DNA from 2 places in the Paraburkholderia sp. BGA-UO-ETr-F12 genome. Region 1 is predicted to be linked to the other one. Evidence: predicted binding sites of a transcription regulator. Region 1 holds the regulator's gene; the other holds the start of a gene.
What was found. The regulator LexA, encoded in region 1, represses DNA repair genes until DNA is damaged. The targets are predictions, from matches to a motif close to ACTGTATNNNNATACAGT.

Region 1 (6,879 bases):
TTCGCCGCGCCGAGAAACTCGTAGACGAACGAGGTTTGCGGATGGTCGTACACGTCCTGCGGACTGCCCACCTGCTCCACGTGCCCACGATTCAGCACGACAATCCGGTCGGCCACTTCGAGCGCTTCTTCCTGATCGTGCGTGACGAAAATCGTCGAGATATGCAGATCGTCATGCAGACGACGCAGCCAGCTACGCAACTCCTTGCGCACCTTGGCATCCAGCGCGCCGAACGGTTCGTCGAGCAGCAAGACTTTCGGTTCGACCGCCAGCGCGCGCGCCAACGCAATCCGCTGCCGCTGACCGCCAGATAATTCCGACGGATACCGTTGCGCGAGCCAGTCGAGTTGCACGAGCTTCAGCAGTTCATGCACCTTCTCGCGAATCACCGCTTCCGAAGGCCGCTCCTTACGGGGCTTCACACGCAAGCCGAACGCGACGTTCTCGAACACCGTCATATGACGGAACAGCGCGTAATGCTGGAACACAAAGCCGACTTCGCGTTCGCGGGCGCCGACCGTCGCAACGTCCTGGCCTTGCAGCACGACCTGGCCGCCGTCCGCGTATTCGAGACCGGCAATCACCCGCAGCAAGGTGGTCTTGCCACAACCCGAAGGCCCGAGCAGCGCAACCAGTTCGCCCGGCGGGAAGTCGAGCGAAACGTTATCGAGCGCGACGAAATCGCCGAAGCGCTTCTGCAGGTTACGAACGGTGATACCCATTACAGCTCTCCTTGCTTGAGCGGGTGCTTGACTACATTGTTCGGCGAACGGGCCGCCTTGACGGACGGTGCAGCGGCGCCCGGCGCGAGCGGCCCGGCATGGGCCGGCACGTCGCGCGCGGCGGACAGTTCCGCCGACATGTGGCGCTCGGCGAGCAGTTTCAGGCCGAGCGTCACGAGCGCCAGCAAGGCCAGCACCGATGCCACGGCGAACGCGGCCGAGAAGTTGTATTCGTTATAGAGAATTTCGACGTGCAAGGGCATCGTGTCGGTCTGACCGCGAATGTGGCCGGACACCACCGACACCGCGCCGAATTCGCCCATCGCCCGCGCATTACACAGAATCACGCCGTACAGCAGACCCCATTTGACGTTCGGCAGCGTGACCCGGCGGAAGATCTGCCATCCGGACGCGCCGAGCACGTGCGCGGCCTCTTCTTCGTCGTTGCCTTGCGCCTGCATCAGCGGAATCAGTTCACGCGCGACGAACGGGAACGTGACGAAAATCGTTGCCAGCACGATGCCCGGCACCGCGAAGATGATCTGCACGTTGTGGTCCTGCAACCACGGCCCGAACCAGCCCTGCGCGCCGAACATCAGCACGTAGATCAAACCGGAAATCACCGGCGAGACCGAGAACGGCAGATCGATCAACGTGGTCAGCAAGGCCTTGCCGCGAAACTCGAACTTGGCGATACACCAGGACGCGGCGAGGCCGAACACGAGATTCAGCGGCACCGCGATCGCGGCCGTAATCACGGTGAGCTTGATGGCCGACAACGCATCGGGATCGGCCAGGGATTCCAGATAGAAACCAAGGCCCTTGTTCAGGGCCTGATAGAACACCGCGACGAGCGGCACGACCAGGAACAGCGCCAGAAACAGCAGCGCGACGCCGGTCAGAATCCAGCGCACGACAGGCGATTCGGTGACCGGATCGGGCCGGCGCGCGACATTAAGCGGCGCGCGCGGCGCCACGGCAACAACCGCGGCATCCGCGTCATTCACGGAGTTGCGGCTCATTGCACACCTCCGCCAAGCGCCACGCTCGCGGCAGCAGGTGCCGGACCTGCGCCGCCACGGCTGGTGCGACGCTGCAAATACCATTGCAAGGTGTTGATGAGCAGCAGCATCAGGAACGACACCACCAGCATGACCACGGCCAGCGCAGTCGCGCCGGCGTAGTCGTATTGTTCGAGCTTGGTAATGATCAGCAGCGACGTGATTTCCGATTTCATCGGCACATTACCGGCGATGAAAATCACCGAACCGTATTCGCCGAGCGCCCGCGCGAATGCCAGCGCGAAACCCGTCAGCAAGGCTGGGAACACGGCCGGCAGCACGACGCGGCGAAACGTCAGCCAGCGCGAGGCGCCGAGGCAGGCAGCCGCTTCTTCCTGCTCGCGTTCGAACTCTTCGAGCACCGGCTGCACGGTCCGCACGACGAACGGCAAACCGATGAAGGTCAGCGCGACCAGCACACCGGCCGGCGTGAAAGCGATCTTGATGCCGAGCGGTTCGAGAAACTGGCCGATCCAGCCGTTGCCCGCGTACACCGCCGCGAGCGAAATGCCGGCCACGGAGGTCGGCAATGCAAACGGCAGATCGACCACCGCATCGACGATGCGCTTGAACGGGAACGTATAGCGCACCAGCACCCACGCGACCAGAAAACCGAACACCGCGTTGATCAGCGCGCCGCCGAGGGCCGAGAAAAACGTCAGGCGATACGACGCGAGCACGCGCGGCGACGTGACCGCGCGCACGAACTGAGGCCAGTCGAGCGTCGCGGTCTTGAGAAAGGTCGCCGCAAGCGGAATCAGCACCACGAGGCTCAGATAAGCCACCGTGATGCCGAGTGTCAGGCCAAAACCGGGCAACGCGCTCGGTTTTCGGAAGGTCAACGTCGTCATGCTCAGTACTCTTTCAGGGTTGAAACCGGCGGCTCTTTTCGGCCGCCTGGCTGGCCAGAAAGCGCGCCTTGCGGGCGCGCTTTCTGGCGAGGTGTCACTACGCGTTCAACCGCGCATGTCGTTGTGCCGGGTGCCCCTTACTGCGGCGAGTAAATCGAATCGAACACACCGCCGTCGGCAAAGTGCGTCTTCTGCGCATTGGCCCAACCGCCGAACGAATCGTCCACCGTGTACAGCTTCAGCTTCGGAAACTTCGAGGTCAGCTCGGCCGGCACCTTGCTCGAACGCGGACGGTAGAAGTTCTTCGCCGCGATTTCCTGACCCTGCTCGCTGTACAGGAAGTTCAGATACGCTTCGGCCAGCTTGCGCGTGCCGTGCTTGTCGACCACCTTGTCCACCACCGCAACCGGCGGCTCGGCCAGAATGCTCACCGACGGCACGACGATCTCGAACTTGTCCGGACCGAATTCCTTCAGCGAGAGGAAGGCTTCGTTTTCCCACGCGATCAGCACGTCGCCGATGCCGCGTTGCACGAAGCTGGTGGTCGCGCCACGCGCGCCCGAATCCAGCACACCGGCATTCTTATAGAGCTTGCCGACGAATTCCTTCGCTTTCTGGTCGTTGCCGCCCGGCTGATGTTCGGCATAGGCCCATGCAGCCAGATAGTTCCAGCGCGCGCCGCCCGAAGTCTTCGGATTCGGCGTGACGATCGACACGCCCGGCTTGATCAGATCGTCCCAATCCTTGATGTGCTTCGGGTTGCCCTTGCGCACCAGAAACACGATCGTCGACGTGTACGGCGACGCGTTGTCCGGCAGGCGCTTTTGCCAGCCCTTGTCGATCAACCCCTTGTTGGCCAGCGCGTCGATGTCGTAGGCGAGCGCCAGCGTCACCACATCCGCCTGCAAACCGTCCAGCACCGAACGCGCCTGCGCACCCGAGCCGCCGTGCGACTGCTTGAAGGTGATCGTCTCGCCCGTTTTCGCCTTCCACTCTTTGCCGAATGCCTGGTTGACATCCTGGTACAACTCGCGTGTCGGGTCGTACGACACGTTCAGCAGCGTCGTGTCAGCTGCATGCGCCTGCGTCACGACGCCGGCCGCGGTCATCGTGCCGACTGCGCCGAAAGCGAGCGCCGCAATCAATTTTCTGGTCTTGCCTGCCAGCCCCGTGCCTTGATGGTTCATGCCAACTTTCTCCGCGTGGTGGTCCGCTGAAACAGCGTGTGGTGTTGTTTTGCGTCGCGGTCACGTGCACATGAGCCCCAACTCGAAGGGCAGTCTATCGAAGAGCTTTCATCATTAAAAATAATGTTTCTTCATTCTTTAATACGCAAAAGTGGTAACGACGGCCGGATAAGGCGTTGCGGCACGAAAACGGGTGTTGTGGCGTCCGTTTGCGGCGCTGGAGCGGCACCCCAAGGCACGAACTTAAAGTAAAGCTTGAATTGCGCGGAATACTGTATAAAAATACAGGCACCTGTTCATACATACAGTGGCGCCATGACCAAACTTACCGCACGTCAGCAGCAGGTTTTCGATTTGATCCGCCGGGCTATCGAACGCACCGGCTTCCCGCCCACACGGGCGGAAATCGCCGCCGAGCTGGGTTTCAGCTCGGCCAACTCGGCAGAAGAACATTTACGGGCGCTGGCTCGCAAGGGCGTGATCGAACTGGCGGCCGGCGCATCGCGGGGCATTCGCCTGCTTGGGGGCGCCGAAGATTCGCCGTACCAGTTCACGCTGCCGCACGCCAGCATCATGCAACTGTCGCTGCCGCTGATCGGCCGCGTTGCGGCGGGTAGCCCGATCCTCGCGCAGGAACATATCTCGCAGCATTACGCGTGCGACCCGGCACTGTTCTCGAGCAAGCCGGACTACCTGCTGAAAGTACGCGGGCTGTCCATGCGCGACGCGGGTATCTTCGACGGCGACCTGCTCGCGGTACAGAAGAAAAGCGAAGCTAAAGACGGCCAGATCATCATCGCGCGCCTTGGCGACGACGTGACGGTCAAGCGCCTGAAGCGCCGGCCGAACGGTATCGAGCTGATCGCCGAGAACCCCGATTACGACAACATCTTCGTTGAAACCGGCAGCGCGGAATTTGCGCTCGAGGGTATCGCCGTCGGCCTGATCCGCCCGGGTGAGTTCTAAGCCCTGCGCGTGCGCCAACCCAAAGCTGCCCCAACGTTGAATCGCCTGGAGAGACTCATGGAACGCCTTGCCCGCCTGCTGCCTTTTCGCCAGTTCGGTCGTCTGCGCCATCTGCGCAAGCTGGTGCCCTGTTCGCTAATCGATGCGTCCCCGGCCGGCACTCCATCGCTATCGCTGTTCGACGCACCGGGCGGAGAAGCAGGTTTGCCGTCCTCGTTGCCGGCTTTTGCGCGCGTGTCACTGAATTCCGGGCTGAATACGGCTGAACCCGCGCGCCGTGCGCCGGTGCGCGTCTATCATGGGCCGTCGCGGCTGATCATGGTCGGCACGGTAGACGCCGTGTGCCGCATGATCGATCGTTGCATTGCCGACGAAGCTAACGTGCACGGCGCGGTGTTCGAGGCATAAGCTGCACGGCGGGTGGGCTGCAACCGGCTGCCTCCATGCATCGCATGGGATCGTTTTTACGTGGCCGCGGTCCACGTTAGATGACACCTGATAGAGAGTCCCGCTCGATGGCAGTTTCAACTCGCACCAAACGTAGCGCCACCCGGCCGCTGATCGTCACTTTGATTGTGATTGTGGTGATCGCCGCATTAGGGTTCGGATATGCGTCGCCCTACATAGCTCTAAATAATCTCAAGCGCGCGGCGGACGCACGTGATGCGCAAACCGTCAATCAATACGTCGATTTTCCCGCGTTGCGCGAGAGCCTGAAACAGCAGGTCACCGGCCTGCTCACGCGCAGGCTCGACGGGCATGGCAGCGGTAATCCGTTCGCAGCGATTGGCGCCATGATCGGCGTGGCCTTGATCGGTCCACTGGTCGACGCTTATGCGACACCCGACGGCGTGGCGGCCTTGCTGAACGGCATGCCGCCGCGCGGTAACCCGGGCGAACGGCCGCCGGTTCCTCCTGCCGCGTCTGGGTCTGCACCGGAACCAGCCCCGCCTGTTGCGGGTAGTACGGGCAACGACGCGGCCAACAGCACAACCAACGGCCCAACCCATAGCGAGAACAACGCGACGCCACCGCAACCGCCGCAAACCACGGCGGGCTATCGCGGCCTCAACGAGTTCGTCGTCACATATCAGCATGGTGCCGGCGATGCGCGTTACTCGGCAATCTTGCAACGCGAAGGTTTATTCACCTGGAAGCTGGCTGCGGTCGATCTGAACGAGTGATCGTCCGGAGGGCGCATCCGGCGAACGTAACCGGGCCGAACGAATCACAATCTGGCTGATGCGCTCGCCCTGAACAAGCGAGCGCTCGGCTCAAATGACCCGTTTGCCCCGCTCAGCCAGATTCACCGGCCCTACGCCGTAATCCCGCCCTGCTTCAGGCCGCCTCTGCTTGCTGCTGCTCCTGCGCGGAAGAGCACGCTACCAGAATGCTGCACGAGATCCGATCGAGCAGCGGCGTATTGCCCGCGCCCATCCACCATCGTGACAGACCGGTTCGGCAACGATGGCCGACCACCACGAGATCGACATGCAGTTCGTTGGCGAGGTTGGCGATCTCGTCGATCGGATGGCCAAACGCAAAATGCCCTTGCGCGGCCACGCCGCGTTCGGTGAGCCAGTCCACGCCTTCCTGCAGAATGTCGCGGGCCGTTTTCTCGAAACTGCCGCAGGCCACATCGGTCAGCAGGCCGGCGCTTTGCGCAATGCTCGAGCGCATGTCGACCACCGACAGCAAGTGCGTTTCCGCTTTCAGATCCAACGCCAGGTCGGCGCCGCAACGTAACGCTTTGCGGCCTTCGCGCGAGCCGTCGTAGCACAACAGGATTTTTCGGTAGCTCGCCATGATTTATCTCCCATCCCGCGAGGAACGCGGTCTGAATGAATCATGGTGCGCCGCAATTCAGGTTGCAAGGGATGGAAAACGCTAAGTGCGCCCTAAACCGGTGCGTGCTGGATTCGGGCCCGATCCGGGGCGCTCGCGACCCTATGCGGCAGCGCAAGAAACACCATCGGGCCCATTCTGCGGCCGCCAACACCTCGCTGCCGATGCCATAGAATGGGCGGCCTTACCGGCTATTTGCCTCTTTTCCCGGAGCCTTGATCGATCCATGTCTGAAGCCGCCATTAAG
Region 2 (6,879 bases), on a different contig from region 1:
TCGGTCGTTTCAAGGCAGCGTGACGACAGTTGCAACCGGGCCGAATCCGGAGGTGCGGGTCTGCTATGACGTCGTCAACAACGCGGTCTATCTGACGATCATGAACACCGGCAATGCGACGGCCAACGTGACCGTGACCTCGAACGCGTATCGCAGCGATGGTCCGTGGACCTACGCCGTGCCCGCGGGAATGCAGGTCGAGCCGTACTGGTCGGTGAGCGCCGCGGGCGGCTGGTATGACTTCACGCTGGCCGCGGCGGGCGGTTTCACGCGGCGTTTTGCGGGCCGTGTCGAAACCGGCAAGGACAGTATCAGCGATCCGGCAATGGGGGTGGCGAGTTAAGGCAGCGGCGATGTCGCGCTGATTAAGCGAGGAGTGGCATTTGATGGAGTCAGCTTCGGCTGACTCCTTTTTTTATGGCCATTTGGCCAGGTGTTTATTTGGCCTCGGACCCTGCGTTCGCGCCGGACGGCGGGGCCAGCTCGAAGCAGGCCGGCGGCATGGCCGGCGTTTTCGACTTCGCGTCCGGTTGCTGCGGGTCGATGCACTTGAAGGCGCTCTGATCGCGCTGGACGAAAATCGTATCGGCCGAGCCGCCATCGACATGGGCGCCGTTCACGACGGCGACGATTTTGTAGCCGTCCTGCAGCAGCGTCGACAGTGTGGCCGGACTGGCACGCCACTGACTGCTGGTCGGCGTTTGGGCGTTGGCGGCGAGCGGTGCTGCGGCGGCGAGAAGCGCGACGGCGGCGGTAGCTACGGCACGTGCGGCGGTGCGGAATGTCATCAAGAAACCTCCTTGAAGTTGCGATTTGGAAGACCGAACGGAAGACCAAAACAAAAAAGCCGCTGACCTTGTGGATCAGCGGCTTTTTCTTGCAACTGGTGGCGAATCAGGGACTCGAACCCCGGACCTGCGGATTATGATTCCGTCGCTCTAACCAACTGAGCTAATTCGCCGAAAGAAGCGAGATTATGAGGATAGGGCCGGAGGCTGTCAACCCCCGGCGCGCAACTTTTTCAAGTTGCCCCATCCATCAAGCGTTTCAGTCCTTGGCGTAAATATCCGAGTCCTTGGTCTCCTTGACGAACAGCATGCCGATCACGAGCGTGATGAGCGCGACCACAATCGGATACCACAGCCCCGAGTAGATGTTGCCCTTGGCCGCCACGATCGCGAAGGCGGTCGCCGGCAGGAAGCCGCCGAACCAGCCATTGCCGATGTGATACGGCAGCGACATCGAGGTGTAGCGGATGCGCGTCGGGAACATCTCCACCAGCATTGCCGCAATCGGCCCGTAGACCATCGTCACGTAGATCATCATGATCGTCAGGATCACCACGCTCATCGGCCAGTTGATCTGCGACGGATCGGCCTTCGGCGGATAGCCGGCGGTCTTCAGCGTGGTCGCGAGCGTCTTGTCGAACGCCTTGCCTTGGTCCTTGGCGTCGGCGGCCTTGCCGTCATACGTGTTGATCACCGTATCGCCGACCTTGATCTCCGCCAGCGTGCCAGCTGGCGCCGCAACGTTCTCGTAGTTCAAACCGGCTTTCGAAAGCGCGCTCTTGGCGATGTCGCAGGAACTCGTGAACTTCGCCGTGCCGACCGGGTTGAACTGGAACGAACACTCGTCCGGGTTGGCGATCACGACGATCGGCGACTTCGCCGTGGCCGTTTCGAGCGCCGGGTTGGTGTAGTGAGTCAGCGCCTTGAACAGCGGGAAGTACGTGCAGGCTGCCAGCAGGAGGCCGGCCATGATGATCGGTTTGCGGCCGATGCGGTCCGACAGCGAGCCGAAGAACAGGAAGAACGGCGTGCCGATCAGCAGCGCGATCGCAATCAGGATGTTGGCCGTCGCGCCGTCGACCTTCAGCGTCTGCGTCAGGAAGAACAGCGTGTAGAACTGACCCGTGTACCAGACCACGGCCTGGCCGGCGGTCAGGCCGATCAGCGCGAGGATCACGATCTTCAGATTCTTCCACTGGCCAAATGCTTCGGTCAGCGGCGCCTTCGAGGTTTTGCCTTCGGCCTTGATGCGCTCGAACACCGGCGATTCATGCAGTTGCAGGCGAATCCACACCGACACGCCGAGCAGGATGATCGACGCGATGAACGGAATGCGCCAGCCCCATGCGGCGAACGTGTCTTCGCCCATGGCGGTGCGCACGCCGAGAATCACCAGCAGCGAGAGGAACAGGCCGAGCGTGGCAGTCGTCTGGATCCATGCGGTGTAGAAGCCGCGGCGTCCAGCTGGCGCATGCTCCGCGACGTAGGTGGCCGCACCGCCGTATTCGCCGCCGAGTGCGAGGCCTTGCAGCATCCGCATCGCGATGAAGATCACTGGCGACGCAATGCCAAGCGACGCATAGCCGGGCAAAAAGCCGACCAGGAAGGTCGACAGCCCCATGATCACAATCGTGACGAGGAACGTGTATTTACGCCCGACCATATCTCCAAGGCGGCCGAATACGATCGCGCCGAACGGCCGAACTGCGAAGCCCGCGGCGAAGCTAAGGAGCGTGAAGATGAAAGCGGCAGTCGGATTGACGCCGGAGAAGAAGCTCTTGCTGATGAAGATGGCGAGTGAACCGGCCAGATAGAAGTCGTACCACTCGAAAACCGTGCCCAGCGACGATGCGAAGATCACCCGCTTCTCTTCGTGCGTCATCGGCGCCTGGGAGAGTTGTCCGCCAACGGTAGCCATATGTCGTCTCCAATATTGATATGTACACGTGGTCCGCCGGTAAAGGCGTTCCCGTGAAACGGATTATTGGAGTGGAAACTTACGGCCTACTGACGTGGAAGGGGCACATGTCGGTATCGGTTGCATGCTATAAAATTCTGCAAAAATGCAGTAATTTCCGTCTAAGTTCTTGCAAAATCTGATAACGCCATCTCAATATGATGGCGGTCCTGATGGGTGCTTTTGGCCTCGTTAGGGTAAGTCCTGTGCCCGTTCGAGCACGTGCAAGCTGACACGGACAAGCGTTCCGGCAAGCCGCGGGGAGGTTTGGTAGACGTTGTCGTCGATCGTCATCTCGCCGCCGTGCATGGTTGTGATCTCGCGTACGATCGCAAGCCCGAGGCCGCTGCCGTCGCCTTCGCGACCGAGAATCCGGTAAAACCGCTCGACCACCCGCGGACGTTCGGCCACCGGAATGCCGAGTCCGGTGTCTTCCACTTCCAGATGCACGCGCCGCGCCGTCGCGTCGTGCCGCACCCGCACGGTGATCCGGCCGCCGGCCGGCGTGTAGCGGATCGCGTTGTCGATCAGGTTCGACAACATTTCGCGCAGCATGACCGGATTGCCGTCCACTTCGACCGGTTCTTCGGGCGCTTCGTAGCCGAGGTCCATCTGCTTGGCGAGCGCGGCCTGGACCCAGTCGCGCACCGCGCTGCGCGCGACTTCCGTCACCTCGACGGGTGTGAAAATCTGGCCCGACATGCGGTTTTCCGCGCGCGCCAGCGCCAGCAACTGGGTGACGAGGCGCGCCGCATGCTCCGAACTGGTGGCGATCTGTTCGAGCGAGCGGTGGACTTCCGCGGAGGCGTCCTGGCGCAGCGCCAGTTCAGCCTGGGTGCGCAGGCCGGCCAGCGGCGTTTTCATCTGATGCGCGGCGTCGGCGATAAAGCGCTTTTGCAACTCCATGTTTTGTTCGAGACGCGTCAGCAGATCGTTGAACGAGGTCACCAGAGGCTCGATTTCCGGCGGCGCGCGGCGCGCTTCAAGCGGCGACAGATCGTCCGGGCGGCGCGCGCGAATATGCGCCTGCAGGGCATGCAGCGGCGCGAGTCCGCGCGACAGGCCGAACCACACCAGCAGGATCGCGAGCGGCAGGATCACGAATTGCGGCAGGATCACGCCTTTGATGATGTCGTTGGCAAGCTGGCTGCGCTTGTCGAGTGTTTCGGCGACCTGTACCAGCACCGGCTGCGCGCCGGGCGTCTGCGGAAACTCGACGGTCGTATAGGCGACGCGGATATCGTTGCCGCGCAGCACGTCGTCACGGAATTCGACGAGGCCCGGCGGCGGCCGGTCTTCCTCGTGCGGCAGCGGCATGTCGCGCTCGCCGCCCACCAGTTCGCCGCGCGTGCCGAGCACCTGATAGAACACGCTGTCGACATTGTCGGCGCGCAGAAAGTCGCGGGTGGAATCGGGCAGCGACAGCTCCGCCACGCCATTGATCGGATGAATCTGGCGAGCTAGCACGTAGGCGTCGGTTTCGAGCGCGCGGTCGAACGGACCGTTGGCGATCGACTTGGCGACCAGGTAAGTGATCGCGAGGCTCATTGGCCAAAGCAGCAGGAGCGGCGCCAGCATCCAGTCGAGAATTTCGCCGAACAGCGAACGTGGGCGCGCTTCAGCAGCGGCTTCGGTCTCGTCGGGCGGGGCGAACGGATTGGCGTAGCGCTCGTCGCGCGCTTCGTCGAGGTCCGCCGCGTGCGCCGTGGCGCGGTCTGCGCGTGCGGACATGGGGGCTCTCTATTTGTAGTGATGACTCGCCGGCATCGCGGCCGACGGCGGCGATGCCGGTGGTTCGGGCTCGGCGGAACCGGGCGGCGCGAGCGCGCCGGCGCTGACGTTAGAAGGCTGGGCGGCTTTCTCGAGGCAATACCCGAGGCCGCGCACGGTGATGATGCGCACGCCGCTCGGCTCGATCTTCTTGCGCAACCGGTGCACGTAGACTTCGATTGCGTTATTGCTGACTTCCTCGCCCCATTCGCACAGATGGTCGACCAGTTGTTCCTTCGATACCAGCCGCCCGATCCTTTGCAGCAGCACTTCGAGCAGACCTAGTTCACGCGCCGACAGGTCGATCACCAGTTCGTTGACGTAGGCGATCCGGCCCACCTGATCGAACGACAGCGAACCGTGCCGCACTACGGTCGGGCCGCCGCCCGCGCCGCGTCGGGTCAGCGCGCGCACGCGCGCCTCGAGCTCGTTCAGGGCGAAGGGCTTGGCCATGTAATCGTCGGCGCCGAGATCGAGGCCCTTGACGCGTTCGTCGACGCTGTCAGCGGCAGTCAGAATGAGCACCGGCAGGTTCGAATTGCGGGCGCGCAGGCGGCGCAGCACCTCGAGCCCCGACATGCGCGGCAGGCCCAGATCGAGGATCAGCAGGTCGAAAGTTTGCATGGATAGGGCGGTGTCGGCCTCGACGCCGCTCTTCACATGATCGACGGCATAGGCCGATTGGCGGAGTGATCGAACCAGACCGTCCGCGAGTATGCTGTCGTCTTCGGCAATCAGAATTCGCATGGTGCGCCAACCTGGCCTTGCCGGCACCGTGGGATGTTTCCCCGGCGCACAGCGGTCTCCGAAAATTATTGTGGGTAGTTGGGCAGCGCGACGGTAAAAATGCGCGTTCGCATGAGAATCGCGCTTGCCAAAACTACTGTTTTTTTATACAGTGTCTGGGTTTCGTGTGCGGTCCGCTAAAAAGGGCGGCACATCTGCCTCAGACGCCGTTCATCATAGCAAAGGACGATTCATGGAAGAAAGCAAGAAAGGCTCGGCTGGACTGACTGCTGAAAAGAGCAAGGCACTGGCTGCCGCACTCGCGCAGATCGAAAAGCAGTTCGGCAAAGGGTCGGTCATGCGGCTCGGCGCAGGTGAGGCGGTCGAAGATATCCAGGTGGTCTCAACCGGATCGCTCGGCCTCGACATCGCGTTGGGCGTCGGCGGTTTGCCGCGTGGCCGTGTGGTCGAAATTTATGGCCCGGAATCGTCCGGTAAAACCACGCTGACGCTGCAAGTCGTCGCCGAAATGCAGAAGCTCGGCGGCACGGCAGCGTTTATCGACGCGGAACACGCGCTGGATATCCAGTACGCGGGCAAGCTCGGCGTGAACGTCAGCGACCTGCTGGTTTCGCAGCCGGATACCGGCGAACAGGCACTCGAGATTGCCGACGCACTGGTGCGCTCGGGCTCGATCGACATGATCGTGATCGACTCGGTCGCGGCACTCGTGCCGAAGGCCGAAATCGAAGGCGAAATGGGCGACTCGCTGCCGGGTCTGCAAGCGCGTCTGATGTCGCAAGCGCTGCGCAAGCTCACCGGTACGATCAAGCGCACGAACTGCCTCGTGATCTTCATCAATCAGATCCGTATGAAGATCGGTGTGATGTTCGGCAATCCGGAAACCACCACGGGTGGTAACGCGCTGAAGTTTTACGCGTCGGTGCGCCTCGACATTCGCCGGATCGGTTCGATCAAGAAGAACGACGAAGTGATCGGTAACGAAACGCGCGTGAAGGTGGTGAAGAACAAGGTTGCGCCGCCGTTCCGTGAAGCGATTTTCGACATTCTGTACGGCGAAGGCATTTCCCGTCAGGGCGAAATCATCGACCTCGGCGTGCAAGCAAAAATCGTCGACAAGGCCGGTGCCTGGTACAGCTACAACGGCGAACGTATTGGTCAGGGCAAGGACAATGCACGTGAATTCCTGCGTGAGAATCCGGACATTGCCCGCGAGATCGAGAACCGTATCCGTGAATCGCTGGGCGTGAATGCCATGGCGGAAGCGGTGACCGGCGCAGGCGCTGAAGTCGCAGACGAAGAAGAGTAACCCGCACGTGATACGCAAGGGCCGGCCGCTGTCCAATGCTGCTAACGCTGGACGCAACGCGGACGGCCCGCGTGTCGGTGACGATGATCCGCGCGATCCGTTTGATCCGTTCGATCCTTTCGAGTCATTCGACGCCCACGATCGCGCAGAGGGCCGCCAGTCGCGGCCCGATTCCTCCGCCCAAGCTGCAGCGGACCCGTCCGAAACCACCTACAGCCGCTCGCGCCGCACACCCGGCGAGGCGAAGCCAGGCCAGGACGATGCAAAAAAATCCCAACGCCCAGCCCGTTCGCTAAAAGGACGTGCGC

Region 2: a site for LexA is predicted at 5,398-5,415, ahead of recA (recombinase RecA). Genes of this name have one in related genera too.

What each region holds. Positions count from the first base shown of each region.
Region 1 is NZ_JCAQOZ010000019.1:2,102-8,980, reverse strand. Features, by position in the region: gene AC57B6_RS07770 (sulfate/molybdate ABC transporter ATP-binding protein) at 1-722, opposite strand, end outside; gene cysW (sulfate ABC transporter permease subunit CysW) at 722-1,744, opposite strand; gene cysT (sulfate ABC transporter permease subunit CysT) at 1,741-2,634, opposite strand; gene AC57B6_RS07755 (sulfate ABC transporter substrate-binding protein) at 2,772-3,821, opposite strand; gene lexA (transcriptional repressor LexA) at 4,137-4,787, shown strand; gene AC57B6_RS07745 (hypothetical protein) at 4,845-5,195, shown strand; gene AC57B6_RS07740 (DUF2939 domain-containing protein) at 5,303-5,971, shown strand; gene AC57B6_RS07735 (universal stress protein) at 6,126-6,593, opposite strand; gene nodI (nodulation factor ABC transporter ATP-binding protein NodI) at 6,859-6,879, shown strand, end outside.
Region 2 is NZ_JCAQOZ010000061.1:24,923-31,801, reverse strand. Features, by position in the region: gene AC57B6_RS29330 (phosphocholine-specific phospholipase C) at 1-343, shown strand, start outside; gene AC57B6_RS29325 (hypothetical protein) at 438-788, opposite strand; tRNA gene AC57B6_RS29320 (tRNA-Met) at 885-961, opposite strand; gene AC57B6_RS29315 (MFS transporter) at 1,048-2,706, opposite strand; gene AC57B6_RS29310 (sensor histidine kinase) at 2,938-4,476, opposite strand; gene AC57B6_RS29305 (response regulator transcription factor) at 4,486-5,262, opposite strand; gene recA (recombinase RecA) at 5,495-6,571, shown strand; gene recX (recombination regulator RecX) at 6,579-6,879, shown strand, end outside.